2 regions of the Kitasatospora sp. NPDC056181 genome follow, and region 1 is predicted to be linked to the other one. Evidence: predicted binding sites of a transcription regulator. Region 1 holds the regulator's gene; the other holds the start of a gene.

Region 1 (9,578 bases):
GGGTGAGGACGAGGGCGACGGCGCGGCCGAGCCGGTCGTCCTCCATGGCGTCCCAGACGTGGTCGGTGGGGGCCAGCAGCCGGGCGGCGGCCAGCTCCAGCAGCGGCTCGGGGTCGGTGACCAGCGGGCTGCGGCCGAGGGCGGCCAGCAGGTCGGCGCCGTGCGCGACCGCGTGCAGCCAGCCGAGCTCCCGGTCCCACCCGCGCAGGTCCGTCTCGGCGGGGTACCAGCGGGCGAAGGCCTCCAGCCAGGCGGGGCGGTAGGCGCCGGCGTCGACGAGGTCGGCGAGGATCAGCGGGGCGAAGGTCCGGGCCTGGATCTCGGGGTCGGTCAGCCGTTCGGCCATCTCGTCGCCGAGCGCGTACAGCTCCGGCGGTGCGAGGAGCGGGATCCAGCGGCACAGCTGCTCGTAGGCGAGGCAGTCGCGGGTCTGCGGGTCGGGGGAGCGCAGTGCCCCGCTCACCGCGGCCAGCAGCTCGGGGGAGGGCTGCGCGGTCTCGATCTCGGTCCAGTTGATCACGGCCGGACCCTAGGGCGCCCCCGGGTCCGCGGGCCAGCGAATTACCGCCGGCGGCGCGGCCGTCACGGGCCGGACCGTCACAGGGCCGGCCGTCACAGGCCCGGCGCGCCCCAGACCGGGAACCAGCGGGTGAGGTCCTTCTCCAGCCGCAGGTCGTTCCCGAGCATGGCGTTGACCTGCAGTTCCAGCGGGCTGTTGCGCTTCTCCCCGCCGCCCGGCACCGGCGCGAACGGGTAGAACGTGCCGCGCTTGTACAGGTAGACCAGGGCCAGTGGCCGCCCCTCGGGGTCGCGGAAGGCGACCAGCGAGCAGAGCAGCTGCGGCCCGAAGCCGTTCGCCTCCAGCTCGCTGTTGACCGCGTGCAGGTCGTTGACCAGGTCCGGCAGCTCCTCGGGGCTGTGCCGGGCGAGCAGCCAGGAGTAGCCGTACGCGTCCTTGGAGGCCTCCACCGGGACGCCGCCGCGCCCGGCGTCGGCGTCCAGCAGCGCCCGCACCTGCCGTTCGACCTCGCCGAAGGCGCCGCCCTCGACGGAGGCGAAGCAGACCGACCCGACGCCGGTGGGCCGGAACCCGGCCGCCGCCTCCAGGGTCAGCGCGGCCGACGGCACGCCGAACAGCTGGTCGAGGTCGGGCCTGACCGGCTTGGTGCGGCCGAACAGCGTGTCCAGGAATCCCACGGCGGTCCCTTCCGGAGGGTGGTGTCAGTGGCCGAGCCCGGCCGACATCTTCGCGAGCTGCTCCAGCCTCCGCTCCAGCGACGGGTGGGTGGAGAGCAGCTGCGTGGCGGCGTCCCGGGCGCTCAGCGCCGGGGCGAAGTAGAAGGCGTTGTACGGCTGCGCCTGGCGCAGGTCCTTGGTGGGGATGGCGGCGATCTGGCCGGTCACCTTGGTCAGGGCCGAGGCGAGCGCGCTGGGCCGGCCCGTCAGCTGGGCCGCGGCCCGGTCGGCCGCCAGCTCGCGGTAGCGGGAGAGCAGCCGGGTCAGCAGGAAGCTGATCGCGTAGACCACCACCGACACCAGCGGGATGATCAGCGCGATGATCGCCGCGTTGGAGTCGTTGTTGTTGCGGCCGCCGCCCATGAAGCCGCCGTACATCGCGATCCGGGTCATCGCCCCGGCCAGCACCCCGAGGAACCCGGCGATCGTCATCACCGCGACGTCCCGGTGGGCGACGTGCGACAGCTCGTGCGCGAGCACGCCCTCCAGCTCCTCCGGCTCCAGTCGCCGCAGCAGCCCGGTGGTCACGCAGACCACGGCGTTCTGCGGGTTGCGGCCGGTCGCGAAGGCGTTCGGCATGTCGTTGTCGGCGACCGCCACCCGGGGCTTGGGCATGTCGGCCAGTGCGCAGAGCCGGTCGACGGTGCCGTGCAACTGGGGGTACTGCTCCGGGGTGACCCGGTGCGCGCCCATCGCCCGTTCGGTGATCCGGTCGCTGAACCAGAACTGGGCCACGAACAGACCGCCGGAGAGCAGCACGATCAGCGGCCAGGCCCCGCGCAGCAGCACGATCAGCAGGCCGGTGAATCCGACGTACAGCAGCCCGATCACGAACATCGTCCCGACCATCCGGCCGGTCAGGCCGCGGTCCGGTGCGAAGCGGGTGTGCTGGCCCGAGGTCGACATCTCTGCTCCTCTGTTCGCCGTCCGCTATCGATGCTCCCACCCGGACGGGCGCGGGGCATCACCCGCGCGCCGCGGAGTGCGGGCAGGATCACTCCCGCCGGGCCGTTCCTGCCGTCGGACCCGGGCCTTACACTGGCAGGTACGGTTCTGGCACTCGTGTGTTCAGAGTGCCAAAGCCGGGGCCCGCCATCGGGGCCCGCAGCAGGACGAACGGACACATGTCACATCGGACAACGTGCGAAGACGGAGGTGCGTGCCCCATGGCCGGTGAGGTGCGCCAGCTCGACGACCGCAAGCTCGCGGTGCTTCGCGCGATCGTCCAGGACTACGTGGGCACCGAGGAGCCGGTCGGGTCCAAGGCCCTGGTGGAGCGGCACAGCCTCGGCGTGTCGCCGGCCACCGTCCGCAACGACATGGCGGCGCTGGAGGAGGAGGGCTACATCCACCAGCCGCACACCAGCGCCGGGCGGATCCCCACCGACAAGGGGTACCGCCTGTTCGTCGACCGGCTGGCCGAGGTCAAGCCGATGAGCGCGCCCGAGCGGCGGGCGATCCGGCACTTCCTGGACGGCGCGGTCGACCTGGACGACGTCGTCGCCCGCACGGTCCGGCTGCTCGCCCAGCTCACCCGGCAGGTCGCGGTGGTCCAGTACCCCTCGCTCTCCCGGTCCACCGTGCGCCACATCGAACTGGTGGCGCTCGCCCCGGCCAAGGTGATGCTGGTCCTGATCACCAACACCGGCCGGGTCGAGCAGCGGCTCGTGGACTGTCCGGGCACGGTCGGCGAGACCGTCCTGGCCGACCTGCGGGCCAAGGTCAACACGAGGGCCGCCGGGCAGCGCCTGCCCGACGTCCCCGGACTGCTGGAGGAACTGCCGTCCCAGTTCGAGGCGGCCGACCGGCCGACCGTCACCACCGTCCTGGCGACGCTCTTCGAGGCGCTCGCCGAGCAGAACGAGGAGCGGATCATGCTGGCCGGCACGGCCAACCTGACCCGCTTCGGGCACGACTTCCCGCTCACCATCCAGCCGGTGCTGGAGGCGCTGGAGGAGCAGGTCGTCCTGCTCCGCCTCCTGGGTGAGACGGCCGACGCCGGGATGACGGTCCGGATCGGCCGGGAGAACGCGTACGAAGGGCTCAATTCCACCTCGATCGTCTCCGTGGGCTACGGTTCGGGCGACGAGAGCGTGGCCAAACTGGGTGTGATCGGTCCGACCCGGATGGACTACCCGGGCACAATGGGGGCGGTGCGAGCGGTGGCACGGTACGTGGGCCAGATCCTGGCCGAGTCGTAGGAAAAGGCCGCCGTCGGAATTCCGGCGGTGGTTCCAGTCGCAGCACTTCTACAGGCGGAACAAGCGGAGCATTTGGTGGCCACGGACTACTACGCGGTACTCGGCGTCCGACGGGATGCGGGGCAGGACGAGATCAAGAAGGCGTTCCGGCGCCTGGCACGCGAACTGCACCCGGACGTCAACCCGGACCCGAAGACGCAGGAGCGGTTCAAGGAGATCAACGCCGCCTACGAGGTGCTCTCCGACCCGCAGAAGCGCCAGGTCTACGACCTCGGCGGCGACCCCCTGTCGCCGGGCGGCGGCGGGGCGGGCGGCTTCGGCGCAGGCGCGGCGGGCTTCGGCTTCTCCGACATCATGGACGCCTTCTTCGGCGCCGCCTCCGGCCAGCGCGGCCCGCGCTCCCGGACCAGGCGCGGCCAGGACGCCATGATCCGGCTGGAGATCACCCTGGAGGAGGCCGCCTTCGGCACCACCAAGGAACTCCAGGTCGACACGGCCGTCACCTGCACCACGTGCAGCGGCGAGGGCGCCGCCCCCGGCACCTCCGCGCAGACCTGTGACATGTGCCGCGGCAAGGGCGAGGTCTCCCAGGTCACCCGGTCCTTCCTGGGCCAGGTCATGACCTCCCGCCCCTGCCCGCAGTGCCAGGGCTTCGGCACCGTCGTGCCGACCCCGTGCCCGGAGTGCGCCGGCGACGGCCGCGTCCGCGCCCGCCGCACCCTGACGGTCAAGATCCCGGCCGGTGTCGACAACGGCACCCGGATCCAGCTGGCCGGCGAGGGCGAGGTCGGCCCCGGCGGCGGCCCCGCCGGCGACCTCTACGTCGAGATCGCCGAGACCAGCCACACGGTGTTCCAGCGCCGCGGCGACGACCTGCACTGCACCGTCACCATCCCGATGACGGCCGCCTCGCTCGGCACCCAGGTGCCGCTGCAGACCCTGGACGGGCTGGAGGAGGTCGACATCCGGCCCGGCACCCAGTCCGGCCAGTCGATCCCGCTGCACGGCCGCGGCATCACCCACCTGCGCGGCGGCGGCCGGGGCGACCTGATAGTGCATGTCGAGGTGCAGACGCCCACCAAGCTCGACGCCGAGCAGGAGGAGCTGCTGCGCCGCCTGGCGGTGCTGCGCGGCGAGGAACGGCCCTCCGGCCAGTTCGCGCCGGGCCAGCAGGGGCTGTTCTCCCGGCTGAAGGACGCCTTCAACGGCCGCTGACCGCACCGGCGCCCGGTGATCCCCGACAGGGTCGCCGGGCGCCGTCGTTTCCTCCGCGGGCCCGCCCGGCCCCGGACCCCGATCTCCAGGACATCGCCATGACCGCGCCCGTGTTCGTCGTCGAGACCGCGCAGCTCGCCACCGCCGCCCCCGGCGCGGTGGTCCGGCTGGACGGCCCGGAGGGGCGGCACGCCGCCGCCGTGAAGCGGCTGCAGCCGGGGGAGGCGGTGACCCTCGCGGACGGGCTGGGGCTCGGCGTGGACGGCACGGTGACGGCGGTGCACGGCAAGGACGCCGTCGACGTGACGGTGGCCGCCGTCCGGCGGGAGCCCGGCCCGGCGCCGCGGATCGTCGTCGTCCAGGCACTGCCCAAGGGCGACCGCGGCGAGCTGGCCGTGGAGACCATGACCGAGGTCGGCGTGGACGTGGTGATCCCCTGGGCCGCCTCCCGCTGCATCACCCAGTGGAAGGGCGATCGCGGCGCCAAGGCGCTCGCCAAGTGGCGGGCCACCGCCCGCGAGGCGGGCAAGCAGTCCCGCCGGCTGCGCTTCCCCGAGGTACGCGAGCTGATGACCACCCGGCAGCTGGCGCCGGTCCTGGCCGGTGCCGCGCTCGCCGCGGTGCTGCACGAGGAGGGCGCCGAGCCGCTGGCCGCCGCCGCCCTGCCGGAGGCCGGGGACATCGTGCTGGTGGTCGGCCCCGAGGGCGGGGTCTCCCCGGACGAGCTGGCCGCCTTCGCCGAGGCCGGCGCCGGGCCGTACCGGCTCGGCCCCTCGGTGCTGCGCACCTCCACGGCGGGCGTGGCCGCCGGCGCCCTGCTGCTGGGCCGCACCGGCCGCTGGGCCTGAGCGGGCACCGGGGCGCGTGCGGCCCGGGCGCGCGGGGATCGTCCCCCGCGCGGGGCCGCTGTTGCGGAAAAGCCGGTGCGTCGTGTGCGGACGTGCCTAGGCTGGCCGCGTGAGTGAAACCGTGAGCACCCCTGCCGGCGCCTACCTGCGCCACCCGCACCTCCACGGTGACCTGGTCACCTTCGTGGCCGAGGACGACGTCTGGCTCGCCCCGCTCGACGGCGGCCGGGCCTGGCGGCTGACGGCCGATCACGTCCCGGTCCGCAGACCGCGGTTCTCCCCGGACGGGCGGCACATCGCCTTCACCTCCACCCGCGACGGCGCGCCCGAGGTGCACCTCGCGCCGGTGGACGGCGGCCCGTCCCGGCGGCTGACGTACTGGGGCAGCGACCAGACCCGGCTCCAGGGCTGGACGGCCGACGGCCGCCCGATCGCCACCACCACCGCGGGCGAGGCCACCCTGCGCCGCACCTGGGCGTACGCCGTGCCGCTGGACGGCGGCGAACCGGACCGGCTGCCGTACGGGCCGGTCGGGGGCCTGGCGTTCGAGCCGGACGGCGACCGGGTGCTGCTCGTCTCGGCGAACAACCGGGACCCTGCCTGGTGGAAGCGGTACCGGGGCGGCCAGGCCGGCAAGCTCTGGATCGGCCGCGACGAGTTCGTCCGCGTCCACGAGGGCCTCGACGGACAGCTCGACTCCCCGCTCTGGGTGGGCGGGGCCGGCGGTTCCCGCATCGCCTTCCTCTCGGACCACGAGGGCGTCGGCGAGCTGTACTCCAGCCTCCCGGACGGCAGCGGGCTGCGCCGTCACACCACCTCACCGGAGGGCTTCTACGCCCGCAACGCCGCCACCGACGGCACCCGGGTGGTCTGGCACCGGGCCGGCGACCTCTGGCTGCTGGACGGCCTGGACGACCCGGACGACCCGGGGACCGCCGGGCCGCGCCGGCTGGACGTCCGGCTGGCCGGGCCGCGGGCCGGGCGACGCCCCCGCCCGGTGCCGGCCGCGCACTGGCTGGAGGGCGCCGCCCCCGACCGCACCGGCCGGGCCGGCGCCGTCGTGGTCCGCGGCACCGTGCACTGGCTGACCCACCGGGAGGGCCCGGCCCGGGTGCTGGACGAGACGCCCGGCGTGCGCGGCCGGCTGGCCCGGGTGGTGCCGGGCGACGACGGCGGCCAGGGCGTGCTCTGGGTGACCGACGCCGAGGGCGAGGACGCGCTGGAGTACGCCCCGGCCGTGCTGGGCGCCGAGCGCCGCCGGCTGGCCGCCGGGCGGCTTGGCCGGGTCCGCGGCCTGCTGGTCTCGCCGGACGGCAAGCAGGCGGCGGTCGGTTCGCACGACGGCCGGGTGCTGCTGGTCACGCTCGCCGACGGGGCCGTGCACGAGCTGGCCCGCAGCACCGACGGCGAGGTCAGCGGGCTGGCGTTCAGCCCGGACTCGGCCTGGCTGGCCTGGTCGCAGCCGGCGGCGGGCCTGGGCGCCTTCTCGCTGCGGCAGATCGTGCTGGCCAACCTGGCCACCCGGACGGTCAGCGAGGTCACCCCGCAGCGGTTCTTCGACAGCTCGCCGGCGTTCACCGCGGACGGTAAGCACCTGGCGTTCCTCTCGGTGCGCAACTTCGACCCGGTCTACGACTCGCACGTCTTCGACCTGTCGTTCCCCAACGGCTGCCGCCCGTACCTGATCACGCTGGCCGCCGACACGCCGTCCCCGTTCGGGCCGCAGCGGGCGGGCCGGCCGGTCGGCGGCGAGGAGGACGAGCCGCGGGGCAAGAAGGCGGACGGCGACGAGGGCGCCCCCGACGCGCCGCCGGCCACCCGGGTCGACCTGGACGGCATCGCCGACCGGATCATCCCCTTCCCGGTCGAGGGCGGCCGGTTCGGCCTGCTGAGGGCGGCCAAGGACGGCGTGCTCTGGACGAGGGTCCCGCTGATCGGCGAGCTCGGGGACGAGGCGGCCTCCCTGGAGGACGAGCGCCCGCGCCCGGCCCTGGAGCGGTTCGACTTCCGCAAGCGCCGCGCCGAGCAGCTGGTCGACGGCCTGGACGGGTTCGCGGTCAGCGGCGACGGCACCCGGCTGGCCGTCCTCGACGAGGGCGGGCTGCGGATCGTCCCCGCCGACCACAAGGCGGCCGGTGAGGACGACGAGATCGACGTCGACCTCGCCAGGCTGCGGGTCACCGTCGACCCCGCGGCCGAGTGGCGGCAGATGTACGACGAGAACGGCCGCCTGATGCGTGACAACTTCTGGCGCCCCGACCTCGGCGGCATCGACTGGGCCGGCGTGCTGGAGCGCTACCGGCCGCTGGTGGAGCGGCTCGGCTCCAAGGACGACCTGGTGGACCTGCTCTGGGAGGTGCACGGCGAGCTGGGCGCCTCGCACGCCTATGTCATTCCGCACGGCGTCCACACCGAGGCGGCCCGCCGGCAGGGCAAGCTCGGCGCCGACCTGGTCAAGGACGGCGACGTCTGGCGGATCGCCCGGATCCTGCCCGGCGAGTCCTCCGACCCGCGGGCCCGCTCGCCGCTGGCCGCACCGGGCGCCGCCGTCCGCCCGGGCGACGCGCTCCTGGCCGTCAACGGCCGCCCGGTCGACCCGGTCACCGGCCCGGCGCCGCTGCTGGCCGGCACGGCCGGGCAGCCGGTCGAGCTGACCGTGGCCGGCAAGGACGGCACCGACCAGCGCCACCCGGTGGTCGTCCCGCTGGCCGACGACGAGCCGCTGCGCTACCACGACTGGGTGGCCGGGCGCAGGGCCGCCGTCCGCGAGCTGTCCGGCGGCCGGCTCGGCTACCTGCACGTCCCCGACATGCAGGTGGCCGGCTGGGCGCAGATCCACCGCGACCTGCGGTCGGAGATGGCGAAGGAGGGCGTGATCGTCGACATCCGGGAGAACCGCGGCGGCCACACCTCGCAGCTGGTGATCGAGAAGCTGGCCCGCCGGATCGTCGGCTGGGACGTCGCCCGGGACATCGCCAGCCCGGTGCCGTACCCCGGCGACGCCCCGCGCGGCCCGGTGGTGGCGCTGGCCAACGAGTACTCCGGCTCGGACGGCGACATCGTCAACGCCGCGATCCAGGCGCTGAAGATCGGCCCGGTGGTCGGCACCCGGACGTGGGGCGGGGTGATCGGCATCGACAGCCGGTACAGCCTGGTCGACGGCACCCTGGTGACCCAGCCCAAGTACGCCTTCTGGCTGGAGGGTTACGGCTGGGGCGTGGAGAACCACGGCGTCGACCCGGACGTGGAGGTGCCGATCGCGCCGCACCAGTACGCGGCCGGGGAGGACCCGCAGCTCGCCGAGGGCGTCCGGATCGCCCTGGAGGCCCTGGCCGGGACCCCGGCCAAGATCGCGCCGCCGCTGCCCTGGGAGTAGCCGCGGGCGGGCGGACGGGTCACGGAGCGGGAAGTCGGACGGGCCGACTTCCCGCTCCGGGCGGTGAGTAGGATGCGGGGCTGTTCTTGATCACCGCATTCACGGGGGCACGGAAATGGCGCAGGGATACCCACCGGGTTCGTACGGGCAGCAGCAGTACGGTCAGCAGCCGCCGTACGGCCAGAACCCGTACGGCCAGAACCCCTACGGCGGGCAGCCGTACCCGCAGCAGCAGGCCCCGCAGTACCAGCAGCCGTACCCGCAGCAGCAGCAGTACGGGCAGCAGCCGCAGCCGCAGCAGCAGGCCCCGCAGTACCAGCAGCCGCAGCAGCAGTACGGGCAGCAGCCGCAGCCGCACCCGTACGCCGCCCCGGTGCCGAAGCCCAAGGAGGCGAGCGGCTTCCGGCGCTACCCCGCCATCCTCATCGACTGCGCGCTCGCCGTCGTCCTGGGCTTCGTCGCCGCCAACGCGGCGAGCCACCCGAAGCAGACCGCCCACGCGGCCGGGCACGCGGCCCACGCGACCGGCCCGGCGGTGCCCTACTTCGTGGCGCTGCTGCTGGTCGGTCTCGGCGTCTCCTTCGTCAACCAGGTGCTGCTCGCCCGCATCGCCGGCTTCAGCGTGGGCAAGGGGATCATGGCCCTGCGGGTGATCCGCAAGAAGGACGTCAGCCGTCCGCACACCTGGCGGCTGACCAAGCG
Region 2 (9,578 bases), on a different contig from region 1:
AGGCCGACTCGGCTGGCGGGCGTGCACGGGGGACGCCCACGGTGGGATCCGGGGAGGTCAGAGAACCGCAGGCGGGAGGCCGGTGGGAAAGGTGAAGCTAAAGATATGGCAAAATGTTAGACTGAGTAACGATCCACAAGGGGAGCAATCGGCCTTCGCCGGCCCCGTCCCCCTTCCGGCCGTCGACTCCTCCGGCCTCACCGCCGCCAGACACCCCGCCCGCCCCCAGCCTGCCCGAGGTGCCCCTGCGTGAACGTCGACCACTTGAACCAGCTGCTCCTCGAGTTCTCCGTGATCCTGCTGGTCGCGGTGGTCGCCGTGCGCATCTCGACCCGGTCGGGACTGCCCAGCCTGCTGATCTACCTCGGCATCGGCGTCGCCCTGGGCCAGAACGGCCTCGGCGTCTCCTTCAACAACGCCGCCCTCACCCAGGTGCTCGGCTACGCCGCCCTGGTGGTGATCCTGGCCGAGGGCGGTCTCAAGACCAGCTGGCGCGAGGTCAGACCGGTGATGCCCGCCGCCACCGTGCTCGCCACCGTCGGCGTCGGGGTCAGCGTCTTCGTCACCGCCGCCGGCGCGCACTGGCTGGTCGGCCTCGACTGGCGGACCTCCATGCTGCTCGGCGCGATCGTCTCCTCGACCGACGCCGCGGCCGTCTTCTCCGTCCTGCGGATGGTGCCGCTGCCGCACCGGCTCACCGGCCTGCTGGAGGCGGAGTCCGGCTTCAACGACGCGCCCGTGGTCATCCTGGTCGTGGCCTTCGCCACCGCGGGCGAGCTGGACTCCTGGTACGTGCTGGTCGGCACGATCGTCGCCGAGCTGGCGATCGGCGCGGCCGTCGGCTTCGCGATCGGCAGGATCGGCGCGTTCGGGATCAAGCACGTCGCACTGCCGTCCTCCGGCCTCTACCCGATCGCGGTCATGGCGCTCACCGTGCTCGCCTACGCGGGCGGCGCACTGCTGCACGGCTCCGGCTTCCTCGCCGTCTACATCTGCGCCGTCATCCTCGGCAACGCCAAGCTGCCGCACGGACCGGCCGTCCGCGGCTTCGCCGACGGGCTGGCCTGGATCGGGCAGATCGGCATGTTCGTGCTGCTCGGCCTGCTCTGCACCCCCGAGTCGATGGGCTCGGCCGTGGTGCCCGCGCTGGTGATCGGCGCGGTGCTGGTCTTCCTGGCGCGGCCGCTCTCGGTGGTGCTGACCCTCACGCCGTTCAGGCTCCCCGTGCGCGAACAGGCGCTGCTGAGCTGGGCCGGGCTGCGCGGGGCGGTGCCCATCGTGCTGGCCACCATCCCGATGGTCGCGGGCGCCCCGATGGCCCAGGAAGTCTTCAACATCGTCTTCATCCTGGTCGTGGTGTTCACCCTGCTCCAGGGCCCCACCCTGCCCCTGGTGGCCAAGTGGCTGCGGATCGGCGAGGGCTCGATGGGACAGGACCTCGGCATCGAGTCCGCCCCGCTGGAGAAGCTGCACGGACACCTGCTCTCGGTGGCGCTGGCGCCGGACTCGAAGATGTCCGGCGTGGAGATCAGCGAGCTGCGGTTGCCGGCCGGGGCGGCGGTCACCCTGGTCGTCCGCGAGGGGAGCAGCTTCGTCCCGGACAAGGCGACCGTGCTGCGCGGCGGCGACGAGCTGCTGGTGGTCACCACCGACGAGGTGGGCGAGGCCGCGGAGCGGCGGCTGCGGGCCGTGGACAAGGGCGGCAAGCTCGCCGGGTGGCTGAACGGCCGGGGGCGCTGAGGGGGGCCGGGGGGAGGCCGGGCGGGGCCCGGGGGCGGCCGGGCAGCGGGGCTTGAAGTGGCTGAACGGACGCCCTGGCCTGCGACTTGAGGGGTTCGTCCGCTGTTCACCTTCAATTGGCAGGACAGATTTGGATGGGCCCTGTATTGTGGAGGCAAGCGCGACATCTACGCGCGTATAAGTATGATGGACGAAACACCCCAGCATCTGCCTGAAGCAGAGTTGGCGCGACCGCTCGGCGGCCGCGGCCTGACCCCCGGCAACCACACCGGGCCGGCCCGGTAACTACCCCGGTCGACGCGCGAGAGGACGACTCTCGGCGCCGTCGGGGCCACCCATTGCCCCTTCCGCGCTACCAGGCAGCAGGAAGGACCGACCGTGACGGCCCGCCGAACGGTCGACAACAGCGGCGTCCCCGTGGACGCCCCCTCCGACGCCGAGGCGCCCGCCCGCATCGGCTACGGCGCGCTGCTGCGCACCCCGGGCGCCTGGACGTTCCTGGCGCCCGCGTTCGCCGCGCGGCTCCCGTACGCCATGCTGAGCCTGGGCATCCTGCTGCTCGTCTTCGACACCCACGGCTCGTACGGCACCGCCGGCACCGTCGCGGCCGTCTCGGCCGTCGCCCAGGCCCTCGTCGGGCCGCAGACCGGCCGGCTGGCCGACCGGTACGGCCAGGCGGCCGTCCTGGTGCCGAGCGTGATCGTGCACGCCGTCTCGGTCGGCGTGCTGATCGCGCTGGCCCTCGGCCACGCCCCCGTCTGGGCCCTGCTGCTGGCGGCCGCCCCGGCGGGTGCCAGCGTGCCGCAGATCGGCGCGATGGTCCGCTCCCGCTGGGTCGCCAAGCTCTCCACCGAGGGCGCGCCCGCGGCCAAGCTGAACACCGCGTTCGCCTTCGAGTCGGTGACGGACGAGTTCACCTTCGTGATCGGCCCCGTGCTGGCCAGCGCCATCGCCACCTCGGTCAACCCCTCGGCCGGGCTGATCGCCGAGGCCGCGCTGACCGTCGCCGGCGGGCTCGCCTTCGCCGCCCAGCGCCGCACCGCCCCGGCCCGCCACCCGCACCAGCCGGGCGCCCGCCGGGTCTCCGCGCTGTCCTCGCCCGGCGTCCGCCTGCTGGCCGGCGCGTTCCTGGGCGTCGGCACCGTGTTCGGCGGGATGCAGGTCTCCGTCACCGCCTTCACCGAGTCCGTCGGCCAGCCCGGCGCCAACGGCACGGTCTACGGGATCTTCGCCGGCGGCTCGATGCTGGCCGGCGTGCTCTACGGCATGGTCGCCTGGCGCCGCGCCGCCCGGCAGCGGATGCTGGCCAGCTACGCGCTGCTGGTGCTGGGCTGCTCGACGCTCTGGGCGATGCCCAACCTGGTCGCCCTGTCCGTCGCCGGCCTGGTCTGCGGCCTGGCCATCGCGCCGACCCTGATCACCGGGTACACCCTGGTCGAGACGCTGGTCGCGGACGGCGCCAAGACCGAGGCCTTCACCTGGCTGACCGGCGCCATCGGCCTCGGCCTGGCGACCGGTTCCACGGTGGCCGGGCGGCTGATCGACGGCCACGGGCCGTCGGCCGGGTTCCTGGTGCCGGTGGCCGGCGCCGGACTTGGCCTGGTCGCGCTGGTCGCCCTGCGGCACCTGCTGGTCGCGCCGGGGGCGGCGAGCACCCCGGTGGTCGTCGCCGGTGGCGAGCGGCCCGTGGCGCGGCAGCTGGTCGGTGCGGCCGAGCGCTGAGCGGAGCGCGTACAGCACGCGTGCGGGGGGCGCCAGGCGGCGCCCCCCGTCTCATCTCACATTCGAGTCGCTGGACTGATCCAGCGGAATGCCGCATCATTGACCATCGTTAGCACTCATCAGGCGAGAGTGCCAGGAGGAAGACAAGTGCCCACGTACCAGTACCAGTGCACCGAGTGCGGCAACGGCCTGGAGGCGGTGCAGAAGTTCACCGACGAGGCGCTGACCACGTGCCCCGAATGCCAGGGACGGCTCCGCAAGGTCTTCTCGGCCGTGGGTGTGGTCTTCAAGGGGTCCGGCTTCTACCGGACCGACAGCCGCTCGTCCTCCAGCAGCTCGGTGGGCGCGGCTTCGTCCTCGTCGTCCTCGTCCTCGTCGGCAGCCCCGGCCTCGTCCTCGGGCGGCTCCGCCCCCGCGGCGAGCCCCGCCCCGGCGGCCGCGGCGAAGCCGGCCGGCTGATCCCAGGCTTTCGAAGGGCCCGTTGACCCCGCTCCGGCGGGGTCGGCGGGCCCTTCGTCGTGCGGGGCCCGGGGTGGTTTCCGTGCGGGGCCCGGGGGGGGTGTGCGGGGCCCGGGGTGGTTCCCGTGCAGGCTTGGGATCGCATTCCCGGAGTCGCCGAATTCACCCGGGCGGTTGATGGAAGTTATCCACAACCCCGGGTTTTCCACAGGCCTGGGGAAAGGACTTCCGCCGGGCTCGCTTGCGGCCCAGAGTGTGCGTCACGAGAAGCCGGTCCGCAGCGGGCCGGCGCCCTGCGACCACCGGCGGTGCCCATGACGACCACGAGCCTCCCCCTTCCGTTCCCGCTCCCCGCGCCCGCCGTCCCGCCCCGGCGGGAGGTGCCGTCGTTCCCGCCGATCCGGCGCGGGTCCGGCCGCCTCCACCGGCTCCGGCAGGCCTTCCGGCACCGGCCCGGGCTGCCGGCCCTGCTCCTGCTCTCCGTGGCGGCGGCGCTGGCGTTCGGGCCCGCGCGGGCGGGCCTGCCGCCGCCGGGCGCCACGCCCGTCCACCAAACGGGTTGTCAATCGGGGGCCGCCGAAGATCACCCGTAACCGGACAACGACTTCGTCGTTCACGCGGCATGAAAGGCTTCAAGGAATTCCTGCTGCGGGGAAATGTCGTCGACCTCGCCGTCGCCGTGGTCATCGGTGCGGCTTTCACCAACATTGTCAACGCCTTCGTCAAGGGCGTGATCAATCCGATCGTCGGCGTGTTCGGGGCCAAGGACCTGGCCTCCTACAGCTCCTGCCTCAAGGGTCCCTGTGAGGTGAGCGCGACCGGGGAGGTGACGTCCGGCATCTTCATCCTCTGGGGCTCGGTGCTGAGCGCGGCCCTGCAGTTCCTGATCACCGCGGCCGTCGTCTACTTCTGCCTGATCCTGCCCATGACCAGGTTCACCGCCAAGCGGAAGACCCTTGCCGAGGAGGCGGCGGAGGCGGAGGCCAAGGAGGTCGTCCTGCTCACCGAGATCCGCGACGCGCTGGTCACGCCCCGGCGCTGAGCCCCGGCCGCCCGGGTCGGCCGCCGCCCGGAGGCGCCCTGCCCGGAGCGGCACGCGCCGGTCAGTCGCCGTGGTGCGGGGGGCGCCGGTCAGCCGCCGTGGTGCGGCGGGCGCTGGCTCAGGTACCAGTCCAGCCCCCGCCCACTGCTCTCCCCCGCTGCCGGGCGGTCGCCCCAGCCGCTGTCGGTGTCGTCCCGGGACTGCTGGTCCAGCGGGTCGCGGAAGACCAGGCGGGCCTTCGGCGCCGCTTGGGCGGAGGCACCGGATCCGGCGCCCGCGGCCGTCGTGGGGTCCGTGCCGTCCTGCACGGGCTTCTGCTCGGTCACCGGTCGACCTCCGTCTTGCACGTTGTCCACTCCTCCAGCCTAGAAGCTCCCGGCACCGGGCCGGGCCCCGGAGCCACCCCCGGCCCTGCGGCCGGGCCGCCGCCCGGGGACGCGTGAGCCCCGGCGCGGAACGTTCCGCGCCGGGGCCCACGGCGGTGGCCGACGGCGGCCCGGGCGACGACGGCCCGGGCGACGACGGCCCGGGCGACGACGGCCCGGGCGACGACGGCCCGGGCGACGACGGCCGAGGCCGCCGGGAGAACCCGTCAGGCGGCCTCGAAGCCGGCGTGGTCGGCGATCTTCTTCAGCTCGGCCAGCGCGTGCTTCTCGATCTGGCGGATCCGCTCGCGGGTCAGGCCGTGCTGCTTGCCGACCTCGGTCAGCGTCCGCTCCCGGCCGTCCTCCATCCCGTACCGGGACCGGATGATCGACGCCGTACGGTCGTCCAGCCGGCCGATCAGGTCGTCCAGCTCCTCGCGGCGGAGCATGACCATCACGGCGTCCTCCGGGGACGTCGCCCCGGTGTCCTCGACGAGGTCGCCGAACTGGGTCTCACCCTCGTCGTCGACCGACATGTTCAGGCTCACCGGGTCGCGCGCCCAGTCCAGCACGTCCTTGATGCGCGCCTCGGTGGTGTCCAGCTCGGCCGCGATCTCGGACGGATCGGCCTCGCGGCCCAGCTCCTTGGACTTCTCGCGCTGCACCCGCCGGATCCGGCCGAGCTCCTCGACCAGGTGGACGGGCAGCCGGATCGTCCGCGACTGGTCGGCGATCGACCGGGTGATCGCCTGCCGGATCCACCAGGTCGCGTAGGTGGAGAACTTGAAGCCCTTCGCGTAGTCGAACTTCTCGACCGCCCGGACCAGCCCCGCATTGCCCTCCTGGATGAGGTCCAGGAGCGGGAGGCCGCTGCGCGGGTAACGCCGGGCGACGGCCACCACCAGACGGAGGTTGGAGCGGATGAAGACGTCCTTGGCGCGTTCCGCGTCCTCGGCTATCGCCTCCAGCTCCTCACGCTTCACGCCCTTGGGCAGCTCTCCCTCCTCCAGCAGGTGCTGTGCGTACACGCCGGCCTCGATCCGCAGTGAGAGCTCGACCTCCTCGGCGGCATCGAGCAGGGGCGTCCTGGCGATCTCGTCGAGGTACATACCGACCAGGTCACGGTCGGCCTCAAGGTTGGTCGGGCGGGCCGCGCGAGTCCGGTCGGCCCTGTCGCGAACGACGGCACGGGTGGCCATGCTTGCTCCCTTTGCTGGTGCTGCCGAGGTTGCCTGCCTGCCCCGTCGGGGCGGGAAGGGCAAGAAGTGCGGGCCCCTCGGGGCTCACACGTAACGATCCAACGAACAGATTCCGGACAACATTCCCAAGTCGCTCAGATTCTTCCAGCGATGCAGTATCCTGCCGGTTTTCACCCCGGTGATGGACGGAGGGTGACCACTCCGGTGCATCCGGTGCCAGTGGGGCGACCGGTTCGGAGCGGTGCGCCCTCCGGAGCCCGGGCGGGGCGCCGCCGGGGTCGGCCCGGGAGCCGGTGCACGACTCCCCCGCCAACCCTCCACGCGTCCCGCCCTCTCCTTCGTGAACCCCCGCAGCACCGCCCGCGTTCCCGCACCACGGGGGATCCGCCCGCGCCCACGCCCCGGCGCACGCAGGTTCTCCGCACAAAAGATGCCAAATCGCTATCGGTCCAGCGCCCGCTCGGCACATCACACTGGGAAGGTGTCAGCCATGCACCTGACCAACAGCGCGCCGCCCGTCACCCCGCGTAACCGCCACCTCCGCTGGTGTGTGGCGCTGGCGGCCGGTTGCGCCCTGCTGTTCGGCGTCCTGGCGGCCCTGGTGCAGACCGGCTGGGAGCCGCTCGCCCGGCTCGACCACGGGTGGATCGACGGCATGCACCGCTACGCCCGGGAGAGCACCGCCTGGACGGCCTCGGTGCAGACGCTCTCCGACATCGGCGGCACGATCACCATGCGGACGCTGCTCGGCCTCACCGCGGTCTGGCTCTGGCTGATCGGCGCCCGGGTGCTGGCCGGCTGGGTGGTGGCGCAGACCCTGGTCGGCTGGGGCATGCAGTGGCTGCTGAAGCTCTCCTTCGACCGTCAGCGGCCGTCCTTCCCGGATCCGGTCTCGCACGCCGGCGGCCCGGCCTTCCCCTCCGGGCACGCGATGGCCTCCACCATCACCTGCGCCGTCCTGGCCGGGCTGCTCTGGTCGCAGACCCGGCGCGGCGGGCGGATCGCCGCCTGCACCATCGCCGTGCTGACGGTGCTCACGATCGGCTGGACGAGGATCGCCCTCGGGGTGCACTGGCCGAGCGACGTGCTGGGCGGGTGGCTGGCCTCCGGGTTCGTGCTGGGCGCGGTCACCATCGGCGTCGAGCTCTGGCGGCCCGGCGCCCTCGCCCGGGACGTCCGGCGGGTCAACTGGCGGACCAGGCCGAGGGTCCAGCGCGTCCTGGTCTCCCCGCCCCGCCCCGCCCCCTACGACCCGCCCTTCGACGACGCCGCCGAGCGCCCGGACGGCGCGACCGGCTAGCACCGGCGGGACCGCCCCGGTCCCGCGCCGGCCGTGCACAGCCGCCCGGGACCCGGGAGCACCCGGCCCCGTCACGGCGCGTGCAGCGCGTCCACCACCGTCATCCGCCCCACCCGGCGGGCCGGCAGGACGGCCGCGGCGAGGCCGGTCAGCACGGTGAGCGCCAGGGCCGCGAGCACCAGGAGGACCGGCGGGCCGCCCACCGTGCCCAGGGTCGAGGTGACGGACCTGGCGGCCGCCCAGCCGTAGCCCAGGCCCAGGCCCGTGCCGACCAGGGCGCCGGCCAGCGCCAGCAGGAGTGCCTCCAGGGTGAGCATCCGGCGCAGCTGCTGCCGGGACATCCCGATTGCCCGGAGCATGCCGATCTCCCGGGCGCGCTCGTCGACGCCGAGCATCAGGGTGGCCGCGACGCCGAGCCCGGCGATCGCCACCGAGAAGGCGAGCAGGGCCATGCTGATCAGCATCATCCGGTCCAGCAGCGAGCGCAGGGTCTCGGCCTGCGCGGCCGTGTCGGTGACGGTGACCTGCGGCTGACCGTCCAGGGCCCGGTCCATCGCCTGCCGGGCGGCGAACCGGTCGGCACCGACGGCGGGGCTGATCCACAGCGTGGTGACGGCCGCCGCCGGGGCGAGCCGGTCCAGGGTGGCCGGGGTGACGAAGAGGACGGCCCCGCTCTGCAGCGTGAACGGCAGCCGGCTGCGGCCGGACTCGATCCGCAGGGTGGTGCCCGGTGCTCCCGCCGTGCCGGCGACCCGGTGCGCGCCGTGCTCGCCGGGGCCGGCCGGACCGTCGTCGCCGAAGCCGCTGAGGGCGGAGCCGTCCGCCAGCGCCCGGGCCTGGCCGGCCCCGTCGGTGGCCGGGTTGAGCAGGGCCGGGTCGGCCGCGGCCACCAGCGTGCTGCGGCCGTCGACCTCCAGTGCGGCCGAGCGGACGGGCGTGACGCCGAGCGTCCGCTCCCGCCCGAGCGCGGCGAGCGCCCCGGCCGGCAGCGGGGCGCCGCCGGGGGCGGTCACCGAGAAGACGCCCGGCTGGCGGGCCGAGACCGCCGGGACCAGGGAGTTGGAGGTGATCTCTAGCGCGGTGACCGCGCTCACCATCACCGTCACCCCGAGCAGCAGCGCGGATCCGGTGGCGCCGGTGCGCCCCGGGTTGAGCCGGAGCTGCCGGGTGGCGAGCCCGCCCGCCGTCCCGCAGAACCGCCGCACTGGTACGCCCAGCCCGGCGACGACGGCCGGGAGCAGCCGGTGGCAGAACCGCAGGACCCCGAAGAAGCTGCTGATCGCCCCCAGGGTGACCGCGAGCAGCGACAACGGCGGCCCGGTCGTCACCCCGGCCGCCAGCAGTCCGGCGCCCGCCGCCAGCAGCAGCGCGGACAGCACCGTCGCGCGCACCCTGGCACCTCCGGTGGGGCCGGCGACGCCGCCGAGCGCCGCGACCGGCGGCACCGCCGAGGCCGCCTTCGCCGGGCCGCGCACGGCGAGCACCGTGAGCAGTACGCCGAACAGCCAGGCCAGGACGCAGGTCACCGGGGACGGCATGAGCGAGAGGTGCACCGGCCCGAGGTCGGCGGTGCCGGCCAGCAGGGTGCCGACGCCGCAGAGCCCCGCCCCGAGCAGGACCCCGGCGGCCGACGCGCCCGCCCCGAGCAGCAGCCCCTGGCGGTGGATGAGCCGCCGGACCTGGGCCCGGTCGGCGCCGACGCAGCGCAGCAGGGCGAGCCGACGGGTCCGCTGGGCGAGCACGACGGAGAA

The links. Region 1 encodes HrcA, which represses chaperone genes, less so after heat shock. Its sites were predicted from a motif close to TTNGCACTCNGNNNNNCNGAGTGCNAA; they were not measured.
Region 2: ACFC1F_RS00195 (FmdB family zinc ribbon protein) is a predicted target of HrcA. The motif match lies at 3,572-3,598, and genes of this name have one in related genera.

The regions. Positions count from the first base shown of each region.
Region 1 covers NZ_JBHJUK010000053.1:6,715-16,292, reverse strand. The annotation lists gene ACFC1F_RS20905 (DUF2785 domain-containing protein) at 1-520, opposite strand, end outside; gene ACFC1F_RS20900 (hypothetical protein) at 613-1,197, opposite strand; gene htpX (zinc metalloprotease HtpX) at 1,222-2,142, opposite strand; gene hrcA (heat-inducible transcriptional repressor HrcA) at 2,403-3,437, shown strand; gene dnaJ (molecular chaperone DnaJ) at 3,513-4,652, shown strand; gene ACFC1F_RS20880 (16S rRNA (uracil(1498)-N(3))-methyltransferase) at 4,751-5,500, shown strand; gene ACFC1F_RS20875 (PDZ domain-containing protein) at 5,610-8,876, shown strand; gene ACFC1F_RS20870 (RDD family protein) at 8,992-9,578, shown strand, end outside.
Region 2 covers NZ_JBHJUK010000001.1:40,287-49,864, forward strand. The annotation lists gene ACFC1F_RS00185 (potassium/proton antiporter) at 250-1,740, shown strand; gene ACFC1F_RS00190 (MFS transporter) at 2,158-3,462, shown strand; gene ACFC1F_RS00195 (FmdB family zinc ribbon protein) at 3,610-3,921, shown strand; gene mscL (large conductance mechanosensitive channel protein MscL) at 4,544-4,963, shown strand; gene ACFC1F_RS00205 (hypothetical protein) at 5,053-5,289, opposite strand; gene ACFC1F_RS00210 (sigma-70 family RNA polymerase sigma factor) at 5,556-6,527, opposite strand; gene ACFC1F_RS00215 (phosphatase PAP2 family protein) at 7,018-7,827, shown strand; gene ACFC1F_RS00220 (FtsX-like permease family protein) at 7,899-9,578, opposite strand, start outside.